3 regions of the Vibrio sp. Of14-4 genome follow, and region 3 is predicted to be linked to each of the others. Evidence: riboswitches for the same ligand, from Rfam matches in the RefSeq annotation. Region 3 holds a riboswitch; each other region holds the start of a gene.
The links. A riboswitch is a leader RNA that binds a small molecule or an ion and turns the genes downstream of it on or off. The one in region 3 is predicted to bind thiamine pyrophosphate.
Positions count from the first base shown of each region.

Region 1: linked by a shared signal. The riboswitch ahead of thiC (phosphomethylpyrimidine synthase ThiC) and the one ahead of thiD (bifunctional hydroxymethylpyrimidine kinase/phosphomethylpyrimidine kinase) in region 3 are both predicted to bind thiamine pyrophosphate.
Region 2: linked by a shared signal. The riboswitch ahead of thiB (thiamine ABC transporter substrate binding subunit) and the one ahead of thiD (bifunctional hydroxymethylpyrimidine kinase/phosphomethylpyrimidine kinase) in region 3 are both predicted to bind thiamine pyrophosphate.

Region 1 covers NZ_JAKRGI010000033.1:1,032-8,190, forward strand. The annotation lists gene MHN79_RS19895 (multicopper oxidase family protein) at 1-1,073, shown strand, start outside; gene crcB (fluoride efflux transporter CrcB) at 1,183-1,566, shown strand; TPP riboswitch at 1,636-1,734, shown strand; gene thiC (phosphomethylpyrimidine synthase ThiC) at 1,902-3,842, shown strand; gene MHN79_RS19910 (thiamine phosphate synthase) at 3,842-5,215, shown strand; gene MHN79_RS19915 (HesA/MoeB/ThiF family protein) at 5,205-5,960, shown strand; gene thiS (sulfur carrier protein ThiS) at 6,035-6,289, shown strand; gene MHN79_RS19925 (thiazole synthase) at 6,295-7,062, shown strand; gene thiH (2-iminoacetate synthase ThiH) at 7,081-7,159, shown strand, end outside.
Region 2 covers NZ_JAKRGI010000025.1:20,998-28,156, forward strand. The annotation lists gene ppa (inorganic diphosphatase) at 1-504, opposite strand, end outside; gene fbp (class 1 fructose-bisphosphatase) at 712-1,725, opposite strand; gene mpl (UDP-N-acetylmuramate:L-alanyl-gamma-D-glutamyl-meso-diaminopimelate ligase) at 2,073-3,422, shown strand; gene MHN79_RS18660 (flavin prenyltransferase UbiX) at 3,437-4,060, shown strand; TPP riboswitch at 4,088-4,205, shown strand; gene thiB (thiamine ABC transporter substrate binding subunit) at 4,255-5,247, shown strand; gene thiP (thiamine/thiamine pyrophosphate ABC transporter permease ThiP) at 5,257-6,858, shown strand; gene thiQ (thiamine ABC transporter ATP-binding protein) at 6,845-7,159, shown strand, end outside.
Region 3 covers NZ_JAKRGI010000002.1:266,979-274,137, reverse strand. The annotation lists gene MHN79_RS03500 (hypothetical protein) at 319-573, shown strand; gene MHN79_RS03495 (hypothetical protein) at 560-790, shown strand; gene MHN79_RS03490 (ankyrin repeat domain-containing protein) at 787-1,425, shown strand; gene MHN79_RS03485 (nuclear transport factor 2 family protein) at 1,482-1,853, opposite strand; gene MHN79_RS03480 (LysR family transcriptional regulator) at 1,954-2,820, shown strand; gene MHN79_RS03475 (hypothetical protein) at 2,927-3,217, shown strand; gene MHN79_RS03470 (phosphatase PAP2 family protein) at 3,279-4,025, opposite strand; gene thiD (bifunctional hydroxymethylpyrimidine kinase/phosphomethylpyrimidine kinase) at 4,233-5,063, opposite strand; TPP riboswitch at 5,158-5,272, opposite strand; gene MHN79_RS03460 (HDOD domain-containing protein) at 5,398-6,228, shown strand; gene MHN79_RS03455 (VCBS domain-containing protein) at 6,242-6,697, opposite strand; gene MHN79_RS03450 (DSD1 family PLP-dependent enzyme) at 6,978-7,159, shown strand, end outside.

The DNA of each region.
Region 1 (7,159 bases), on a different contig from region 3:
GTGTCCCATTTCTTAGTCAGCCTCCTATTATGCCCGGTGAAACCTTTGTATATAAATTTACCCCGCCAGATGCTGGCACATTTTGGTATCACCCTCACATGAACAGCGTTAAGCAATTAGGTATGGGCTTGGTTGGCTTGATCATTGTCGAAGAGTCAGTTCCTGTTCAGTTTGACCAAGAGTACGACCTGATGCTCAAGCATTGGCATCTTGATAAACAGGGGCAGTGGAAAGATCTCATGATCCCTCGCCTAAGTGCAAGAATGGGCACGCCGGGTGAATGGAGTAGTGTCAATGGTGTACATGAACCGGTTTATCAATTAAAAGAAAACGCAACGACACGGATACGTATAGCTAATGTAGACAATACCTTGACCTACCCAATCGCTATTGAAGGCGCGCGCGCATGGGTCATAGCGATAGATGGTAATCCAATAGAATCCCCTTATGAGCTTTCTCAGCATAAAATTGGCCCCGGTATGAGACTTGACCTTGCTTTAATTGCTCCTAAACAAGGAGAGCGTGTTTATGTGCGTTATATGAAGGGGCGATTCCCTTTCCCATTATGTGAGTTTGATATTGTTCATTCAGATCTACCTGATCAGCGATCCATTCCAAAGTTGCCCCTTAACCCTGTTCCCGAGCTAGACCTTGATAATGCGCAAAAACTTGATTTTGTATTCGAGTGGGAGGGGGCTGTATCACCAGTTGGCAGGAATGGTAAGTCAATGCCTAAGTTCTGGTTAACTAATAAACGAGCATGGGAGGGGATGTCAAAAGATAATATACCTGAGCCACTTGCTTCACTTGAACTGGGTAAAACATACATTTTCTATCTAAAGAATGTTACTCAATACCATCATCCAATCCACTTGCATGGGCATACATTCACAGTATTGGAGCTGAATGGCAAAAAAGTAGAAGAACCTTTTCATACCGACACAGTGTTGCTTGGTAAGAATGGGACGGCTAAAGCGGCGTTTGTTGCCGACAATCCCGGCCGCTGGATGTATCATTGCCATGTGATTGAGCATATGAAAACGGGCTTAATGGGTTATGTCGAAGTAAAGTGACTCCTGTAACTTTTTAAATCTCATGTTATTTTGCAGTGATATTACTCGATAATTTGTTACTATTGATCGTTAACTATCCAAAGGTAACAGGCATTCTCTGGGGGAGATAATGGGACAGCTTTCGATTCTTGGGTTTATTGCACTAGGTGGGGCCTTGGGGGCATGTTCGCGTTATCTTGTGACTGAGTTTTTTGTTGCCTTACTTGGAAGAGGTTTTCCGTACGGAACCTTGACAGTTAATGTGGCTGGCTCTTTTGTCATGGGGCTTCTCATTGCTGCATTTGAAAATGAAATGTTAGCCAGTGAACCATGGCGCCAAATTATCGGCTTGGGCTTTCTTGGGGCTTTGACCACATTCTCGACTTTTTCTATGGATAATGTTTTGCTGATGCAGCAGGGCGAGTTTTTTAAAATGGGCCTCAATGTATTAGCGAATGTCATTTTGAGTATTTCTGCCGCTTGGGTGGGCTTTCAACTGATAATCAGGCTCTAGTGACTGTCAATATTTCGCTAATTACTGTTTAACTTGGCTTGGTTTAACCAAGTCTCTTCTATATACTTTGTTTACTTGTCGGAGTGCCATAAGGCTGAGACCGTTTATTCGGGATCCGTTGAACCTGATCAGATTAGTATCTGCGAAGGGAACAAGAGAAGATATCTATACCAGCTTCAGTTCTGGTTTATCTATCAACTTGTCGAACACAGCTGTATCGTTATTGTTACTTGAAGTAACCCGATTTAGCTCTCGTTTGACACCTCTTGTCGCATCTTTCCGCCAAGCATTTTTATGACTTTTTATCTAAGAATAACAAAGCAAGGAAAAATGCTATGTCGAATCGCAAACAAGCTCGACTGGAAGCAAAACAGTTTATAGACACGCTTTCAGCTGCACCATATCCTAACTCTAGTAAAGTCTATGTTGAAGGCTCTCGGCCCGATATCCGGGTTCCCATGCGTGAAATTAGACTATCTGATAGCTTGATAGGTGGAAGCAAAGAGAGCCCCGTTTTTGAGCATAATGAAGCTGTTAGAGTCTATGACACGTCTGGACCATATACAGACCCAAACTATAACATCGACCTTTATAATGGTTTGCCCAAGCTCAGAGAGGAGTGGATTATAGAGCGCAGTGATACTGAGCTACTAGACGATGTAAGTTCAGTCTATTCTAAGCAGCGCTTAGCGGATGAAACACTTGATGATCTTAGGTATGGAAACCTTCCTCGTGTTCGCCGTGCCAAGAAAGGTCAATGCGTTACTCAGCTCCATTATGCTCGCAAGGGTATCGTAACTCCAGAGATGGAATATATTGCACTGCGCGAGAATATGGGGCGTGCAGTCTATCGAGATAAGACTTTAAACCAACAGCACCCGGGTGAAAGCTTTGGCGCCCATTTACCCAAGGATATTACCCCTGAGTTTGTGCGTCAGGAGGTTGCGCAGGGCCGTGCAATTATACCCTCCAACATCAACCATCCCGAGTCTGAGCCTATGATCATTGGTCGCAACTTTCTTGTTAAAGTGAACGCTAACATTGGTAATTCATCGGTTACGTCGTCAATTGAAGAGGAAGTCGAAAAGCTGGTTTGGTCAACTCGATGGGGAGGCGACACGGTTATGGATCTTTCCACTGGCCGCAATATTCATGAAACGCGAGAGTGGATTTTACGTAATAGCCCAGTGCCAATAGGCACGGTTCCTATGTATCAGGCGCTGGAAAAGGTCAATGGTGTTGCTGAAAACCTGAACTGGGAAGTTATGCGTGACACACTGATAGAGCAAGCGGAGCAGGGTGTTGATTACTTTACCATTCATGCTGGCCTTCTTTTACGTTATGTCCCTATGACGGCTAAACGCGTGACTGGAATCGTTTCTCGTGGAGGGTCGATTATTGCCAAGTGGTGCTTGGCGCATCATGAAGAAAGCTTTCTTTACACACATTTTAGAGAGATTTGCGAAATTTGTGCGCAGTATGATGTTGCCCTTTCCCTCGGTGATGGATTAAGACCAGGATCGGTAGCTGATGCTAATGACGAAGCTCAATTTGCCGAGCTGAGGACTCTTGGTGAGCTCACCAAGATAGCTTGGGAATACGATGTACAAGTCATCATAGAGGGTCCAGGTCATGTACCTATGCATATGATTAAAGAGAATATGGAAGAGCAGTTGCAACATTGCCATGAAGCACCTTTCTATACTCTTGGACCATTGACTACCGATATTGCACCAGGCTATGACCACATTACATCGGGTATTGGGGCGGCGATGATTGGTTGGTACGGATGTGCCATGCTTTGTTACGTAACACCTAAGGAGCATCTAGGTTTGCCTAATAAAGAAGATGTAAAAACTGGGCTAATTACCTACAAGATAGCTGCACATGCGGCAGATTTGGCTAAGGGGCATCCTGGAGCACAAGTTCGAGATAATGCCTTATCCAAAGCGCGCTTTGAGTTTCGCTGGGAAGACCAATTTAACTTAGCTCTAGACCCAGATACTGCTCGTTCTTTTCATGATGAAACACTACCTCAAGAATCAGGCAAAGTAGCGCACTTCTGCTCTATGTGTGGTCCTAAGTTTTGCTCGATGAAAATCTCCCAAGAGGTTCGAGAATACGCCAAAGACAAAGAGCAGGTCGCTGCTGACCAAGCTATTAGCATACAAATGCTGGATGATCCGCTTGAGGGTATGCGTAGAAAGTCACAGGAGTTTCTAGCGACAGGGTCTGATCTTTATCATCCTGCGGCTCATGCTGAGGCCAACGAATAATGACAAAAATCCTTATTCCCAAGCCACTGATTGAGCTTACAGGCCTTATTCAACAGTATTTACTGAGCGCTAAAAAGCAAGGGTTTGCTATTAATGAAATAGAGTTGGGTGTGAGTCCAACTTCATCATTTAAAGTGATTAAAGATCATCAGGTGACTGATTTTAATACGGATATTATTGATGAAGCGTTCGAGGTGACTGAAAACACTCATCATGTCTACTATCACTCCAAGCTGTCCGCTCTAGATTATAAAAGTTACTCTCGTAGCTCTTTCTATATAGGTATTGATGATAGTGAAAAAAACACAGAAAATCATATGGATATATGGTTTAACTCTGCAGCTGGTGAGGCTCTGGCGTTATCGTGTGGTCGCAAGTGTGATAGTAATAACTTCAGGCCAAAGGAACATTTTTGTTGGTTAGTTACGCTCTTCGCATTGGACTTTTCTATGGAAGACTCGTTGGTTTTGGCTCGAGCGATGACCAATCGAAAAGATAATGTTTCACGTGAAACATATGGCAATAATGACTTAAATCCAAGTTTATTCAGTTGGCCGCATAGGATTTCTGAGTTTCCCACACCTGTGCTGAACGATTTACGCTTGGGTATTAGATCGGCTTGGTCATTAAATACGCCTGATTCACCATTTGCTCCTCTTGCGAAAGATGGTTTGGGTATATACCCAATTGTCAGCAGCAGCGACTGGGTGGAAAAGTTACTAGAGTTAGGCGTAAAGACAATTCAGTTGCGCTTGAAGGGCCTAAGTCCAACTGAGTTGGAGAGGGAAATTGTTCGGTCGATTGAACTAGGATGCCGATACGGTGGCCAAATCTTTATCAATGATTACTGGGAACTCGCGATTCAACATGGTGCTTTTGGCGTTCACTTAGGCCAAGAAGATTTAGAAAAATCAAACTTGTTACGTATTAAGCAGGCTAATCTTAGATTAGGTATATCAACTCACGGTTACTATGAGCTTCTGCGTGGGTTGAGTCTTTGCCCTAGTTATGTTGCCATCGGGCCTATTTTTCATACTAATTCCAAACAGTTAGTGTCCAAACCACAAGGGTTGGCACGTTTGGCATTATACCAACAGCTAATCGACAGTCTTGGTTCTAGCGATGTACCAAGCGATCGCGTTCAAGCAAGTCCTTGTCCTACGGTAGCAATAGGTGGAATTAATCAAGCGAATGCTCAGCAGGTTTTGCAATCTGGTGTATCCAGTATTGCCTTGATAGGCGCTATTTCTTCTTTAGATAACTTAGGCGCTACCATTAGCTTTTTTACCAATCTATTCCATGGCTACGTTGACAGAAACGAGGGACAAGAAGGGCGTGGTCTGAAGGAATCTGGGAGGGTTTATGTTAACTGATGAGCAGTTTAACCGTTATCAGCGGCAAGTCGCTCTTCCAGAGATAGGTGAACAGGGACAAGTTAAGTTAAGTCAGTCACACGTGCTCATGATTGGTTGCGGCGGTCTAGGCAGCGCCGCAAGCTTATATTTAGCCGCATCAGGTGTGGGTAAGCTGGTCATTATTGATGACGATGATGTCGACCTTAGCAACCTCAATCGACAGGTTATTTATCGCGATAAAGACATCTCTTCATCTAAAACTGAGGCGATGACGAACCAGTTATTAGCTTTAAACCCAGCCGTAAAGATACGCAGTTTGGATAAAAGACTGAGCAAATCTCAACTCGAGCTAGAAGTGATGTTAGCTGACATCGTATTAGATTGCTCAGATAACATGCCTACTAGGCAGATGATTAACCAAATTTGTCTAGAGCAGAATACAGATTTGATATCTGCTGCTGCTATCGGTTGGCTTGGACAGTTCTGTGTTTTTGACTTTAGTTCGCAGAGGGAAAGTAATGCTTGTTATCGTTGTCTATACCCATTTGATGAGGTGGAGCAGGCACGCAAATGCACTGAGCTTGGTGTGATTGGGCCTGTTGTTGGGATTTTAGGAAACTATCAAGCACTTGCCGCCATTCAAAAGCTTGCAACTGGTCGGTTTCACTTCAAGGTACCTATGCTGCACAGGTTCGATGGCCTACAAATGCAATGGCAGTATTTATCGATAACGAAAGATAAACAGTGCAAAGTCTGTAGCTAAAGTTGGATTGAAACCTGGATTACATACGATGCCTGGAACATAAATTTTATCAGATATTTAAGGACAGGAAGGCTGTGACAACTTCTGAACAAAAAGCATTTCATCGTTCACAAGCGAACCATGAACTAATGACTATCGTAATTAACGATATTTCAAAGCAGGTGGCTAAAGACTCAAATCTTGAGCAGATAATAAATCAGTTAGGTTTGTCTGAGAAAGGCTACGTATTCTCGATTAATAATCAAGTGGTCCCTGGTAGCGAGTGGACTGAGACTGTACTGGTAGAAGGGGATCGCATTTGTTTGTTTCAAGCGATCGCTGGAGGGTGAGTGAGATGCTTACAATTGGAGAGAGACAGTTTCAATCGAGGTTGATTACTGGCACTGGAAAATTCTCTAACAGTAGATTGATGGTAGAGGCAATTAAGGCCGCAGGTTCTGAGCTAGCCACTATGGCGCTTAAGCGGGTTAACATTAACGACAGCAAAGACGACATTATTGCGCCGCTTTTAGAGACAGGCATAGGATTATTGCCCAACACGTCTGGTGCCAAGAACGCCGAAGATGCTGTTTTTGCGGCGAACTTAGCCCGAGAGGCACTAAAGACCAACTGGGTAAAACTGGAAATTCACCCTGACCCCAAATACCTATTGCCCGATCCTATCGAGACTCTCAAAGCTGCAGAGAGGCTTGTGAATCTTGGTTTTATCGTATTGCCCTATTGCCACGCTGATCCAGTGTTATGTAAACGGTTGGAAGAAGTTGGCTGCTCAGCTGTAATGCCTCTTGGTTCACCGATAGGATCAAATAGGGGGCTAGTCACCAAGGATTTTTTGGAAATTATTATCGAACAAGCCAAGGTACCGGTTATTGTTGATGCAGGAATAGGTGCGCCTTCTCATGCTGCGCAAGCGATGGAGATGGGTGCAGACGCTGTAATTGTCAATACAGCGATCGCAGCTTCTAGGGACCCTGTTTATATGGCCGAGGCATTTAAATTGGCGGTGAACGCTGGCCGTATAGCTCATGAAGCAGGGTTAGCGAGTCAAGCTTCTCATGCTGTTTCGTCGAGTCCATTAACTTCATTTCTTGATGAAATTTAGCACTAAATGGAGGGACTGATGAGTTTCAGTAAAGAGTTTAATCACTTTGTTTGGGACGATATCTCTATGTCGATTTATGCCAAAACCGCAAGAGATG
Region 2 (7,159 bases), on a different contig from region 3:
TTCGAGGATCTCTTTTCTTGCTGATTCGACATCTTCCCAACCGTCTACCTTGACCCATTTTCCAGATTCAAGCTCTTTGTAGCGTTCAAAGAAGTGGGTGATTTGTGCTTTAAGCAGTTCAGGTAAGTCTTGAACATCTTGAATATGATCATATTCTTTAGACAGTTTGCTATGCGGCACAGCGACCACTTTGGCATCTTCGCCAGACTCATCTGTCATTTTCAAAACACCGACAGGGCGGCAGCGAATAACAGACCCCGGCATTAAAGGGTGTGGTGTTGGAACTAGTACATCAACTGGGTCACCGTCGAGTGACAATGTGTGGTTAACGTAACCATAGTTACAGGGGTAAAACATAGGTGCAGACATAAAACGGTCGACAAATACAGCCCCTGATTCTTTGTCTACTTCATATTTGATTGGATCTGCGTTAGCTGGGATTTCAATCACCACGTAGATATCATCTGGAAGCGATTTGCCTGCCGGCACGTTATTTAAACTCATTTAGGTAGTTCCTTGTTTGTACTGACTTCTTCTAGGATCGGTTTTTTTACTGCAAAGCGTCGCTTAAAACCTTAAGGTGAGCCTTTGGAAGTACTGGGCTATATAAGATCGCAATACCTTACTGCTAAACTCGGTTTTTTGTAAACTGGATAAGGCGAGATTTGGTTCAAGAAAATGTTAAAAAGGCGCTAACTAGCGCCTTTTAGTTTAATCTTCTGGGTAATTGAGTAAAAATTCTTCTACTTTCTTAACCATGTTTTTAGAACCGACAAAGAAAGGTACACGTTGGTGTAATTCTGTTGGTTTTAGATCCATGATTCGATTTTGTCCATCTGATGCTGTGCCACCAGCTTGCTCAATAATATAAGCCATAGGGTTGCACTCGTAGAGTAGGCGCAATTTGCCATTAGGGTGGCTTTGAGTACTTGGGTACAAGTAAATTCCGCCCTTGAGCAGATTTCGATGGAAGTCTGCGACTAGCGATCCAATATAGCGAGAAGTGTAGGGCCTGTGTTCAGTTGGCTCGTTTTCTTGGCAATACTTAATGTATTTTTTTACGCCCATAGGGAAGCGAATGTAGTTACCCTCATTGATCGAGTAGATGGTTCCACCATCAGGTATCATCATATTCTCATGGGAGAGGCAAAAGGTACCTAAAGAAGGGTCATAGGTAAAACCGTTGACTCCTTTGCCCGTTGTGTACACCAGCATGGTGGATGAACCATAAATAACGTAACCAGCGGCCACTTGTTTATGTCCGGGTTGAAGGAAATCTTCCTGAGTTGGTGGTGTACCAATAGGAGAAACGCGACGATAGATAGAGAATATGGTACCAACAGAGACATTAACATCGATATTGGATGAACCATCAAGAGGATCCATAAGGACCACATACTTAGCATTTTTGTTGAGCTCTTTATTAAAAGCTACTGCTTCATCTTCCTCTTCACTTGCTACGCCACAAACTTGATCTCTGGCTTCTAACGCTGCTTTGAACTTATCGTTCGCGTAGACATCGAGTTTTTGCTGGTCCTCACCTTGGATATTCTCACTTCCAACGGCACCTGTAATATCGCCTAGACCAGCGGCGTTAATTTCACGGTTAACAATTTTGGCTGCAAGACGGATTGATGAAAGTAGAGATGACAAGTCACCGCTAGCGTGGGGGAAGTCCGCTTGTTTCTCGACGATAAACTCGCCAAGCGTGCGCATACCAGACATGGTTTTTCCTTTAAGTCGCTTCAATAGTAGGGTATTGGCTTTGGTGTTCTCTAACGGAGCACTCTATTGCCAAGCCTTATTCTAAAAGCTATTTCTTTTTATTGGTAATAAACTAATTGACCGAGATCTCGTTTTATCAGTTATGTAACAAAACTTTTCTCTCTAGTTTGCCAAAGTGTTTATTTTTGTTTTCATTATTCTGGATAAAAGTGATTCATTTCTGGTTTTGGTATGCTTGCTTGCTTATAGTTGTGGTTTTTCAACCAAAACCTAACCAAAGATTTTCGCATTTACGCGTATAATCACCATAATATCTAGTCAACTCTAACCTGGGGAGAAGGTTGTAGATGCATATTCATATCTTGGGGATTTGTGGCACTTTTATGGGCGGAGCTGCGGTTTTGGCTCGTCAGTTAGGCCACAAAGTTACTGGCAGTGATGCAAATGTTTACCCGCCGATGAGTACTTTACTTGAATCTCAGGGTATCGATATCATTGAAGGTTTTGATCCTTCTCAGCTTGAGCCCGCTCCCGATCTTGTTGTGATTGGTAATGCGATGAGCCGTGGCAACCCTTGTGTCGAACATGTTCTCAATAGCAATATGCGTTACACATCAGGCCCTCAGTGGTTGCAGGAGTTTCTTCTTCATGACCGCTGGGTGCTTGCGGTGTCTGGGACTCATGGCAAAACCACGACTTCAAGCATGTTGGCGTGGATTTTAGAAGAGTGCGGTTATCAACCCGGATTCTTGGTTGGAGGAGTATTAGGAAACTTTGGTGTCTCGGCCCGTTTGGGCGAAAGTATGTTTTTTGTCGTTGAAGCCGATGAATATGACAGCGCTTTTTTCGATAAGCGGTCGAAGTTTGTCCATTATCACCCTCGCACCTTGGTGATCAACAATCTTGAATTCGATCATGCCGACATATTCGATGATCTTGAAGCGATCAAGCGGCAATTCCATCATTTAGTCAGAACGGTTCCAGGCAATGGACGTATTCTTGTACCGCAAAATACAGACATTGATGATGTACTTGAGCGTGGATGCTGGAGTGAAAAAGAAGTCACAGGTTTGCAAGGTGACTGGCGAGCAGAAAAAATGCTGGCAGACGGCTCTCAATTTAAGGTGCTTTTCCAAGGTGTGGAGTCTGGTGTGGTTAAATGGGACTTGGTCGGAGATCATAATGTTGACAATGCTCTAATGGCGATTGCTGCTGCTCGCCATGTTGGCGTTGTACCAGAGCTCGCATGTCAGGCACTGGCTAAATTTGTTAATACTCGACGCAGACTGGAGCTAAAAGGCGAGGTCAATAAAGTTCGAGTCTATGATGATTTTGCTCACCACCCAACAGCGATTGAACTTACTCTTGGTGGATTACGTAACAAGGTTGGCAGTCAGCGTATTTTTGCTGTGCTCGAGCCGCGCAGTGCTACGATGAAAAAAGGCGTGCATAAAGATACACTGGCTGCTTCACTCGACCAAGCTGATGAGGTCTTCTTATATCAACCAGACAATATTGATTGGTCTGTTGCCGATATTGCAGAGCAATGTAACCAGCCTGCATATACGTCAAACAGTGTCGATACTATAGTTGATATGGTTATAGAGCGAAGTATGCCAGGCGATCAAATCCTAGTAATGAGTAACGGCGGTTTTGAAGGCATACAAGAAAAGTTGTTGGCCAAACTTGCCGAGTAAATGAACCTAGTAGTATGAATCAAATAAACAATAAAGCGATAACATTAGCCTTTACAGGTGCATCGGGAGCGCCATACGGATTGAGGCTTCTGCAATGCTTACTAGCCGCAGAGTATCAGGTTCACTTGCTGATATCTTCTGCAGCGAGAGTGGTGCTTGCCACTGAGCACGATATGAAACTGCCCGGCAACCCTCAAGCTATCCAAGCAACCTTGGTGGAATACCTTGGTTGCGATCCTGAACAATTGCATGTCTATGGTAAAGATGATTGGTTTTCACCTGTGGCATCAGGTTCTGCTGCGCCGAAACAGATGGTGGTTTGTCCTTGTTCTTCAGGCAGTGTTGCAGCAATTGCTCATGGAATGTCAGATAATCTTATTGAGCGAGCGGCAGATGTGGTCATAAAAGAGCGCGGCCAATTACTCTTGGTTGTGCGAGAAACACCGTTTTCGACTTTGCATTTGGAAAATATGCTCAAACTCTCTCAAATGGGCGTCACTATCATGCCAGCAGCACCTGGCTTTTATCATCAACCGTCTTCAATTGAAGATTTGGTGGATTTTATGGTTGCTCGAGTCTTGGATCATTTAGGTATAGAACAAAAGATGGTGCCACGCTGGGGATATGACTCTAGATAAATAACTCAATTCCCATTACAATTCGGTCAACACTCAACGGGGAGCTGGTTATCACTATTGGTGATAAGGCTGAGATAAGGTACTGCCTTGGACCCGTATACCTGAACCAGATAATACTGGCGTAGGAATTGAGTCAAAATATTTGTGATAAATGTTTGCTCAAACCTGTGCCGCTCAATCAAGGAGAGCGAGCAGTGAAAACCCTTCATAGCACTATGGCTTTAGCGCTATTTGCATCATTTTCTGCATCATCAGCGGATAATACATTAACCGTATATACCTATGATTCTTTTGCGGCTAAGTGGGGCCCTGGCCCTCAAATAGAGCAAGCATTTGAGGAAAAATGTCACTGCGACTTGAACTTTGTTGCTCTAGATGATGGCGTGTCAATTCTTAATCGCTTGCGTTTAGAAGGTAAAAATAGCAAAGCAGATATTGTACTCGGCTTAGATAAGAACTTAATGCCTGAAGCCAAGAAAACCGGTTTGCTTACTGAACATCAGGTTGATACCAAAACAGTCGACTTGCCTAATGGTTGGAGTGACTCAGTATTTCTGCCCTATGATTTTGGTTATTTTGCCTTTGTATATAACAAGGAAAAATTGTCAAAGCCTCCCCATAGTCTCAAAGAGCTAGTGGAATCTCGTGACGATCTTAAAGTTATCTACCAAGATCCGCGTACTTCAACGCCGGGTCAAGGCTTGATGTTATGGATGAAGTCTGTTTATGGCGATGCTGTCTCTCCTGCTTGGCAGCAGTTAGCGAAGAAAACAGTGACAGTGACGAAAGGGTGGTCTGAAGCCTATTCGCTATTTCTTGATGGTGAAGCCGATATGGTACTCTCGTATACCACATCTCCGGCTTATCACTTGATTGCTGAGAATGACGCAAAGTTTGCTGCTGCGGATTTTAGCGAAGGCCATTATACCCAAGTTGAAGTTGCCGCTAAGGTCAAATCATCAAAAAATCCTCAATTGTCTGACCAATTTATGGCCTTTATTTTGAGCGATGATTTTCAATCTCTGATGCCTACGGGTAACTGGATGTATCCGGTCACAGACGTCACTTTACCTGAGGGCTTTGACACTCTCACCATTCCCAATAAAGCACTGAGCTTGAATGAAGAAGAGGTGGCTCAAAACCGCAAGGCATGGATTAGAGAATGGCAAAGCGCTTTGACTTTCTAAGGGTACCTTTTGTATAAAATCCCCAAATTAGGACTCTGGGTCGCGATATGCATCGCGGCCTTTGTTATTTGTGCCATTGGCGCATTATTGTCTTTTACTCCTTCATTAGACGTGTCACAAATATGGTCTGACCCTTATTATCGACACGTCACTAAGTTCAGTTTCTATCAAGCTTCATTATCAACTTTGTTGAGTATTGGACTGGCTATTCCCGTTGCTCATGCTTTGTATCGAAATTCATTTGTTGGTAAGCAGTGGGTACTCAAGCTCTTTTCCTCCACTTTAGTATTGCCTGTGTTGGTTGGAATATTTGGCTTGGTGTCTATCTATGGCAATAAAGGCTTAATAGTTGAACTACTTGATTGGATTGGGTTTGCAGCGCCATTTTCTATTTACGGCCTTAAAGGCATTCTACTTGCCCATGTATTTTTTAATTTGCCCTACGCCAGTCGATTATTACTTATGGCACTAGAGTCTATTCCTTGTGAGCAGCACAAACTTTGTGCTCACCTTGGAATGACACATTGGCATAAATTTAAATGGATAGAATGGCCTAGGCTGCGTCAGCAGCTACCTCATGTACTTGGTCTGGTGTTTATGCTGTGTTTTACCAGTTTTGCGACTGTAATGGCACTGGGGGGAGGTCCCAAATCAACCACCATTGAATTGGCTATCTATCAGGCGATAAAGTTTGACTTTGACTTGCAAGCTGGAGCGATTTTGGCGTTATGGCAAATGCTTTTGTGCAGCCTTATTGCTTTCGCTGTGCATCGCTTGGCAAGGCCTATTTCGGTGACAGCTTCGACGCAAATTAGCGACCATTTCTCTCTATCCGCTTCGTGGAGATCTCGCATATGGGATGGCTTTTGGATTATCTTTAGCCTTTTGTTGGTGATACCACCACTGTTTATGGTGGTGTGGAGTGGATTAAATGCCCAAGCGGTCAAGGTGCTTAGCGACCCAGCGTTTTGGAATGCTTTGTGGACATCGTGCAAGATAGCGCTGTTGGCAAGTGGTTTTGCTCTTTTCGTTGGCATTGCTATTTTGTTGACCAGTCGACGTCTGAGGTTGAATACCAAAGCCCGTTTTGCTGATCAAATTGAACTGATCGGAACCATTATTCTAGTCACACCAAGTTTGGTTATTGCGACTGGAGTGTTTTTATTACTGCGAAGTTTTACGGATGTTTTCAGCCTAGGTTTTGTGGTGGTGGTGATGGTTAACGCTTTGATGGGATTGCCCTATGTGATCAAAACCCTATCCCAACCTATGTTGCATATTGAGCAACAATATCAATATTTGTGTGCCAGCCTTGGTATCAAAGGTTGGCAACGTTTTCGATTGATTGAGTGGCGAGCACTGCGCAGGCCACTGGCTCATGCATTTGCTATCAGTTTTATGTTTGCGATCGGCGATCTTAGCGCTATTGCTTTGTTTGGCAGCCAAGAGTTTCGGACTTTACCGCTGTATTTGTTCCAATTATTAGGAAGCTATCAAATTGCAGCAGCAGCTGTGGTTTCTCTTACTCTGTTGATTTTGAGTCTAGGTTGCTTTGCTTTGATAGAAAGCTTGTTCAAAGCTAACTCTAAGGTGAAATATGCTCACGTTTAAAGATGTTTGTTACCATTACCAACAAGATACCTTCCTGTTTGAATTAGATATTCAGCAGGGAAGCCGAGTTGCTGTTATGGGCCCAAGTGGTGCTGGTAAATCAACCTTATTGGCTCTCGCAGCGGGTTTTATACAACCAAAAAGTGGTGAAATTGTTGCTAATGGAGAGGATATTGTAAAACTTGAACCTTATCAGCGGCCATTTGCATTCTTGTTTCAAGAGCATAATTTGTTCGCTCACCTTAGCGTAAGAGAGAATATCGGTTTAGGCTTACATCCTGGCTTGAAGCTGAGCCAAGAG
Region 3 (7,159 bases):
ATTATCAAGGTCTTTTTATACTTATATCTAAACTTGGGGTTATTTCAAAGACAACAGTTATCATTAATAAAGTCAGCAATAAATAAGCACCAGCTCGATATGTCAACGCTTTAAGTCATGATCGCCACCTAATAAATAGGATAGTCAGCAATATTTATTGACTTTTTAAAATACAACTCATTCTTAAAGAACCAAACAATAATGCAATATTGAATTATTTATTTCAATAATTAATTATTGTTTCTTTTTGTATTGATATAGCAAAAAGAAAAATGGATAATTTCTTGGTACGCTTTAGACAAATGATTGGGCGGTTGAATGAGCGATGAGATTCTGATTTCCCAGGGGAAAGCTCAAATTATGATATCGCTCGGTTTTGTATCCTTTACAACTGTGATAGAAGAAAAACTTGGATTCAGTGTTCACTTTTTCACCCAAGATGAGAAATCGGCTTATTTATCTGACTCCCACGGCATGAAAAAGATTTTTAAAAGCTTAGATTCATGCTTAAAGGCATTAAAAAAACTAGGTATTTATACATTTCAAGTTGAATTAAAAAATGATAAGAATTAGCGCTTATGATATGGACGCTCTGACTAGAAGTTACGTGGATGATATCGAGATGGTGATCTCTGACAGAGTCATATTCTTTCGAGGAAAACTAAAAGATCAATATTTTGTATTTGTCACCAAACGTAACGATATTGCGACATTCAAAAGTATCAAAGCTTGCCGGGACTTCATTAGCGAATTTCTCCCAGAGAAAACAATCACAGTGACAATGGAATGAAAGAACTAATCGAAAAGTGTCAAAAAGACAAAGGATCTGTCACTCTCTTTAACTTATTCTTTAATCCAATTAAAAACCTAGACAACCAAGAGTCCGACCTATTTATTGATATGATAAATAATAGAAAAATTGTTAATGTTCTAGATTCAATAGACAATAATATTCTGCATTATGCCTTAATGATTAATTCTCCTCTTTCCAGTTCAATCGCCAAAAGACTCCCAAATCTAATCAGCCAAAAAAACAAGCTAGGTCAGCTACCTTGTCATTTCGGTGCTTTTCATAATAACCTGGATCTAACTAAATTTTCGCCGACACGTTGCTCACTCTGTGATCATCGAGGCTTTACTCCCCTTCATATTGCTGCGGAATTGGGCAACCGAAACCATTTAAAATCTATGGCAGAATCTATCGAAGAAAGAAATGTATTTGATGCATTTGCCCTTCATTGGGCATTAAAGAACGACGAAAAGAATAGTATAAAAAGAGTGAACAAGTTGGTTTTTTCTAAGACATTACTTCAAACAGCCAATTCAGTTCAAATGAAGACAAAAAATGCGATTGGGATGACCCCGAAAGATTGGATGGAAACGACCTGCTCTGCGAATGAAATTGACTTCATAATGTTCAAATAAGCATTGACTCTAGTCAGCTTTCGATACTGTAACGGGGATAAACCCCGTTAGCATTACTATCTTTCACCTAACACTTCAAATTCATCATAAGACAAACGCGCAGCCCCATCCTCGCATAAGGTCCATACTTCTTTATGAACTACGCCATAGGCTTTGTTCATGATCCAACGCGAGGACAATACAAAGCTTTTATCATCGACTTGCTCCCATTGAATGTCGCTGTAAGCCACATCAGAAAAGCCTTGATCTATGATACCTTGCCAAAATTTAAGTATCTGCTCACGACCTTCAAAGGTACCAAAAGGCTTAGCGACCATAACTGCATCATGAGTATATTGCTCAGCACATCCCCTAGCATCGTTTTGGTTAAATGCCGTTTTCCATCCTTCACTACCCAAGTTACATAATGTCAAAATTGATGGTTTCATTTTAATTCTCCTTGCTAGTTTGATGAGAGCAGTGTATTGCTAGTTTTAACATGGAAAAACAAACAAATTAGAAAACACTATTCATAAAAAGAGAACAATAATGAATAAACACAAGCAAATGTTGATCTTCAAAACGATTGTAGACTCAGGCTCTATTTCGAAGGCAGCTGAGAGGCTTGAGCTATCAAAGTCTGTACTTAGTAATCACCTTAAGCATCTAGAGAATGAACTCAATGTCGATTTACTTAAGAGAACAACGCGAAGACAATCACTGACTCTGGCTGGAGAACAATTCTATCAGCACTGTGTCGCATTAAATGATGTGATGTCGCGAGCATGGGAGGACATACACCAACTCCAACATCAACCGCAAGGGAAAGTATCGGTAACCGCACCTGTCGCCCTGATCGATAGCATAGTCATTCCAGCTTTAAGTGATGCATTTGCCCTGTATCCCAAGGTATCACTGCACTTGATCGCCGACGATAGAAAATTAGATTTGCTTCAGCACGATATCGACATTGCCATTCGAGTTGGAGAGTCCCCAAATAGTCACATAAAACAAAAAAGAATTGGCCGCTTTCAAGACATACTCTGCCGATCCACACATAGCCTTGAGTCGCCCAGTGACGCAAATTACATTGCAAACCACTGGCAGCCCAAAGAAGTAGTTCATATTCTGCATAACAAACAAAGCGCATCGACTATAGAACTGAGCTACACGTCCCACCACAGAGCAAACAGCGTCAATCAAGTCGCTAGCCTGATTCAACACAACATGGGGATTGGTTTATTGCCAGATTTCTTGCTCGCTCAATATTCAGATATAGAGCCTTGTTTTAAAGATCATTATCTAGCAATAAACAATGTCTATGCGCTTCATCCCTATTCAAAATCTCCACCAGCATCTGTCGTTCATGCGATCAATGCCATCGAAAAAAGACTGAAATCCGTGACGGAATTTTGAACATCTACTTAACCAAGATCAAGCTTCGAGATTATTTGTGACCACACGCGAAACACTGTCCTACAATTGAAAAACTCATCAATAAATTGCTAGGGGGGAATTAACGATGATTTCAACATTCAGAGACTACGAACTACAAGATAAAAATCACTTTCATGCACATATAGAGGTAAACCCGACTGGGCTATTAGATGTTGATATTATTGAGAACAAAGAACATCACCAAACAGAGCTTTGCAACGTAAGCTTTGAAAAACTAGCAGGCAAGACACGCTTAAAAGGCAAGGAAGCACAAAACCAGTGGCAACTCGACCTTGATGACAAGGACGCGATAGAGCTGTACCTCCTCATATCGAAAGCCAATGAAGAGTACGAAACACTTATGCGAGATCTATAACGTAAAGTGTAACTGTTGGGAAGCGTTGTATTTTTCCTGACAGTTTCTTTCTCCCAAACCTCTATCCCAATTTCGCTTTAAGGCGCCAGCTCAAAATTTTATCACTCAAGCGCTCCAACTTGTCAGCGAACAGGTAGATCAACAAAACAAAAACCACAGAGCCTAAAAGATCTATCGGCCTATGCATTCCAAACCATAATCGACTGTATGCTACTCCCATGGCCCACGCACTTATTGCTAGAGTGAGCAAGTAACGACCATTTCGGAGAAATACATTACCAAAAAATGCCAAACAAACAGCAGCGAAAATAGTGTGTCCTGAGGGAAATGAGTAGTCTCTCTCTCCCTGCCACTGAGACGTTCTCCAACCGCTCACTATCCCCCCCATCTCTGCTATCACCTCATTTTTCTGCAACGAGCTTAGGTTATAGAAATGCGAAGGCTGGGGGATCAAAAGATTTTGAGTTAAGACTTCAGTGTATGGCCTAGGAATTTCAGTCAGCTGTTTAAGGGCCGACTTACAAACAAAGCCTAGAACAAGTATCAACCCTAGGTGCACTATTTTTTTTACCCGCTCGGAAGGTGTTGGAATGAGTTTCCAAGAAATAGCTAACATAACGATAAGTGAAATAACAAACCCTTTGGGGCCAGCAGAAAACGTTAGGACAGTTGCGCTAATACCTACAGGGACTGACACAGAGCTGAGTAAATCAATATCATTAACAAAGACACTTAACGCCATTATTCCAAGAAAAAATAAGACCAGAAGTGTCACATAATATTGATTGCTAGATAAAGAATGCTTCACCACCTATACTCCGCATCGAAATCTTGAAGAGGCAAAATATTAATCGATGCACTAGGGACAATTTATCAGATCAATGTCAAATCAGTGAAAGTTCGCGCTAACATGTTAAAGCCATCACACAGTAGCATTATATTACTCAATAACTTAGGACCAATAGCCTGTTTCTGCTGAGCCAGTTCATAGATGAACACCAAGGGTGACCGCATATCAACGAACATTGGTATGACCATCAAAAAAGTGATGAACAGGCCCTCTTCCCTTCCCAACATTAAGCAATTCGGCATGAGCGATGGCTTGCGTGATATACTGTTTTGCCAAGTATATGGCTTTATGTAATCGATAACCCTGAGCCAAATAAGACGCAATAGCAGAAGATAGTGTACACCCTGTACCATGTGTATTGCGGGTTGAATGACGTCTCGAATGCAACCACTCCGTACGATTAGGTAGGATCAGTAAATCGGAACTATTTGATGAAGACTCCATATGTCCGCCTTTTAAAAGCACAGCCTCACACTCAAGCTGACGCAATGGCTCGATCATACTCTCTACCTGGTGTATATCCTTAGGTTCACTTTTTCCAATAAGCACTGCTCCCTCTGGCAAGTTAGGGGTGACTAAATCGGCCATCGGCAGCAATTTCTCTCTTAATGTACTAATTGAAGAATCTTGTGTGAGTATTTGTCCGCTGGTCGAAACCATCACAGGATCAATGACTAAGTATCGGGGTTTATATTGCTTAAGTTTATCTACAACTATCTTGATTACGCTTGAGTCCACAAGCATTCCTACTTTAACAGCGGCAACATCAAGATCACTAAATACAGCATCTAGCTGACTTTCAATGAGATGAAGTGGTGTCGGATGAATAGCAGAAACGCCAAGTGTATTTTGAGCAGTAATCGCCGTAATAACAGAACAAGCATAACTACCCGTTGCGGAGATGGCTTTAATATCAGCCTGAATACCTGCACCTCCACTACTATCAGAACCCGCAATGGTTAATACAACTGGAGGGATGAGGTCTTGGTTTGGCATAATAGCTCCTTGTACTGGAAGTAAAGAAACGCTTTGCCAATCACAACCACTCAACACGATATAAGTGAGCAAAGTGAGAACAGGTGTCGCTTACGCGCCCGTGCAAATAGTTCCCTACGCCAGTATTAACTGAATCAGGTTCGACGGGTCCCACAATGCGATCTCAGCTTATAAGGCACCAGTCCATATAAGCTCCCCGACTATTTAAATTCAATGCTAGCAAGAAATCGAGTTCTCTAACACCCCAAAATTTATTGTGCCAACGTACGCTTCAGGCATCACACCAACATGCTATCCTATAGTAATGGCTCTCATAGGCTCAGAGGTTTTCTACATGGCGCAAGAAGCTCTTTTATCTCGTATCAACGAACTGCCTCGCATTCAAAAAGTACTTCAAGATTTGCTTAACATGGTGAATGAAGATGAAGTGGATTTCGAGCAACTCTCACAAAAAATATCAACCGATCAGGTGCTTAGCGCAAGACTTTTGCGCATGGCTAACTCTGCTCACTTTGGTGGTAATACGGCCGTCTCTTCCGTTCATCAAGCACTATTACGTGTGGGAACAGGACCGGTAAGAACATTAGTCGTTGCCTCTGTACTATCGAGTGCCTTTCCTAAAGTAAAAACATTAGATCTCAATCAATACTGGATAGACACTTTTGAAGTGTCCGTCATCGCGAGTAAAATTGCTGAGCAAATGAAAGTGGACCCTCACGAAGTTTTTACTACGGGCATCCTACATAATATCGGCGAGCTCATGATTCATACATTAGTGCCTGAGGCTGCTGTACAAATAGCAACACGAACACAAAATGGAGAAGACGCCATATCTGTCCAAGAAGAGTTGCTGAATATCAGCGCTCCAGCATTGGGTGCGAAATTGGCAAGATCATGGCACTTCCCTGCGCCTATGGTTGATGCTATCGCAAACTTCCATGAACCAAGAGACGCTGAGTTATCTCCTCAAATGGCCACAACCATTCACTTGGCGCGCACGATAAATAGAGATTGGGATGAACTCATGACCGATGAGTCTAAAATGAGATACATCAATGAACATCCAGATTCTAGGCTTCTACAAATACCCGCTGACTTTGCAGCGACAATAGACAAGTTTCGTGGAAGTGGCCGTGAGCTGGCGGCACAACTCAATGCCGCCTAATCAGATCTCAACGCTAGAAAGCGGAGGTTTCCGTTGTTACTTTATCAACCATAGCACCGCCTTGACTCCCAATCAGAGTCAAAAAAACTGTGAATTGCTGGCCTTGCTCGGTGCAAACAGAAAACTGCTCCATTTTCTCCTCACCAAGTTTTAGAAATTGCATCTTGATGTTATACACTGAGTAGCACCAGCGGCCATGACAATCTATGGTCAGAGAGCCTAATGTGTCTTTCTCTGCAATCACACTGTCCGTATCAAACTTGGTATAAGGACAGACTTGTTCGGGAAGTTCAAACACGCCGGAATCAACCAGCAATGGAAAGCCGTTACTTTGGGAACGATCATGATCATCATGCTTTACGTCATACTTCTCTACTTCAGGGTGATGTGACCTGTTGTCAGCAAACATACGTAGGCTAAAGATGTTGACACTACGGTGGCCAGCCTGAGAATTAAGGGAATGAGCCATAACCGCCTCCTGTGATTCAAAATGCATGAATATTCTCAATAACGCAAGCGGTGTGCCATAAATCAATCCATCATAATTTCGGAAAAGCTATTACTGTTCAAATAGATAGCTAATGTGGCATTATTAACACAATCTCGCTTTCAAAATGAGTCGCAAAACAAAATAAGGTTACTAATATGTTAACGGCAATTAAGTGCGATAGTTTAATATTAGGCAAAACCATGCCATAACAACAAATCCTATGTTCCCCAAAATGCGATAAAATAAGAAATATCAGACTATGAAACTAGAAAACCTAGATACACCAGCCTTGTTCATTGACATAGAAACTGTCGAGAACAACCTGACAGAAATGCAACGTAGAATTGATCATCTCGGCTTAACACTCAGACCTCATACTAAGGCACATAAAATCCCTCAGCTAGCACAAAAACAGATTGATTTCGGTGCAAAAGGAATATG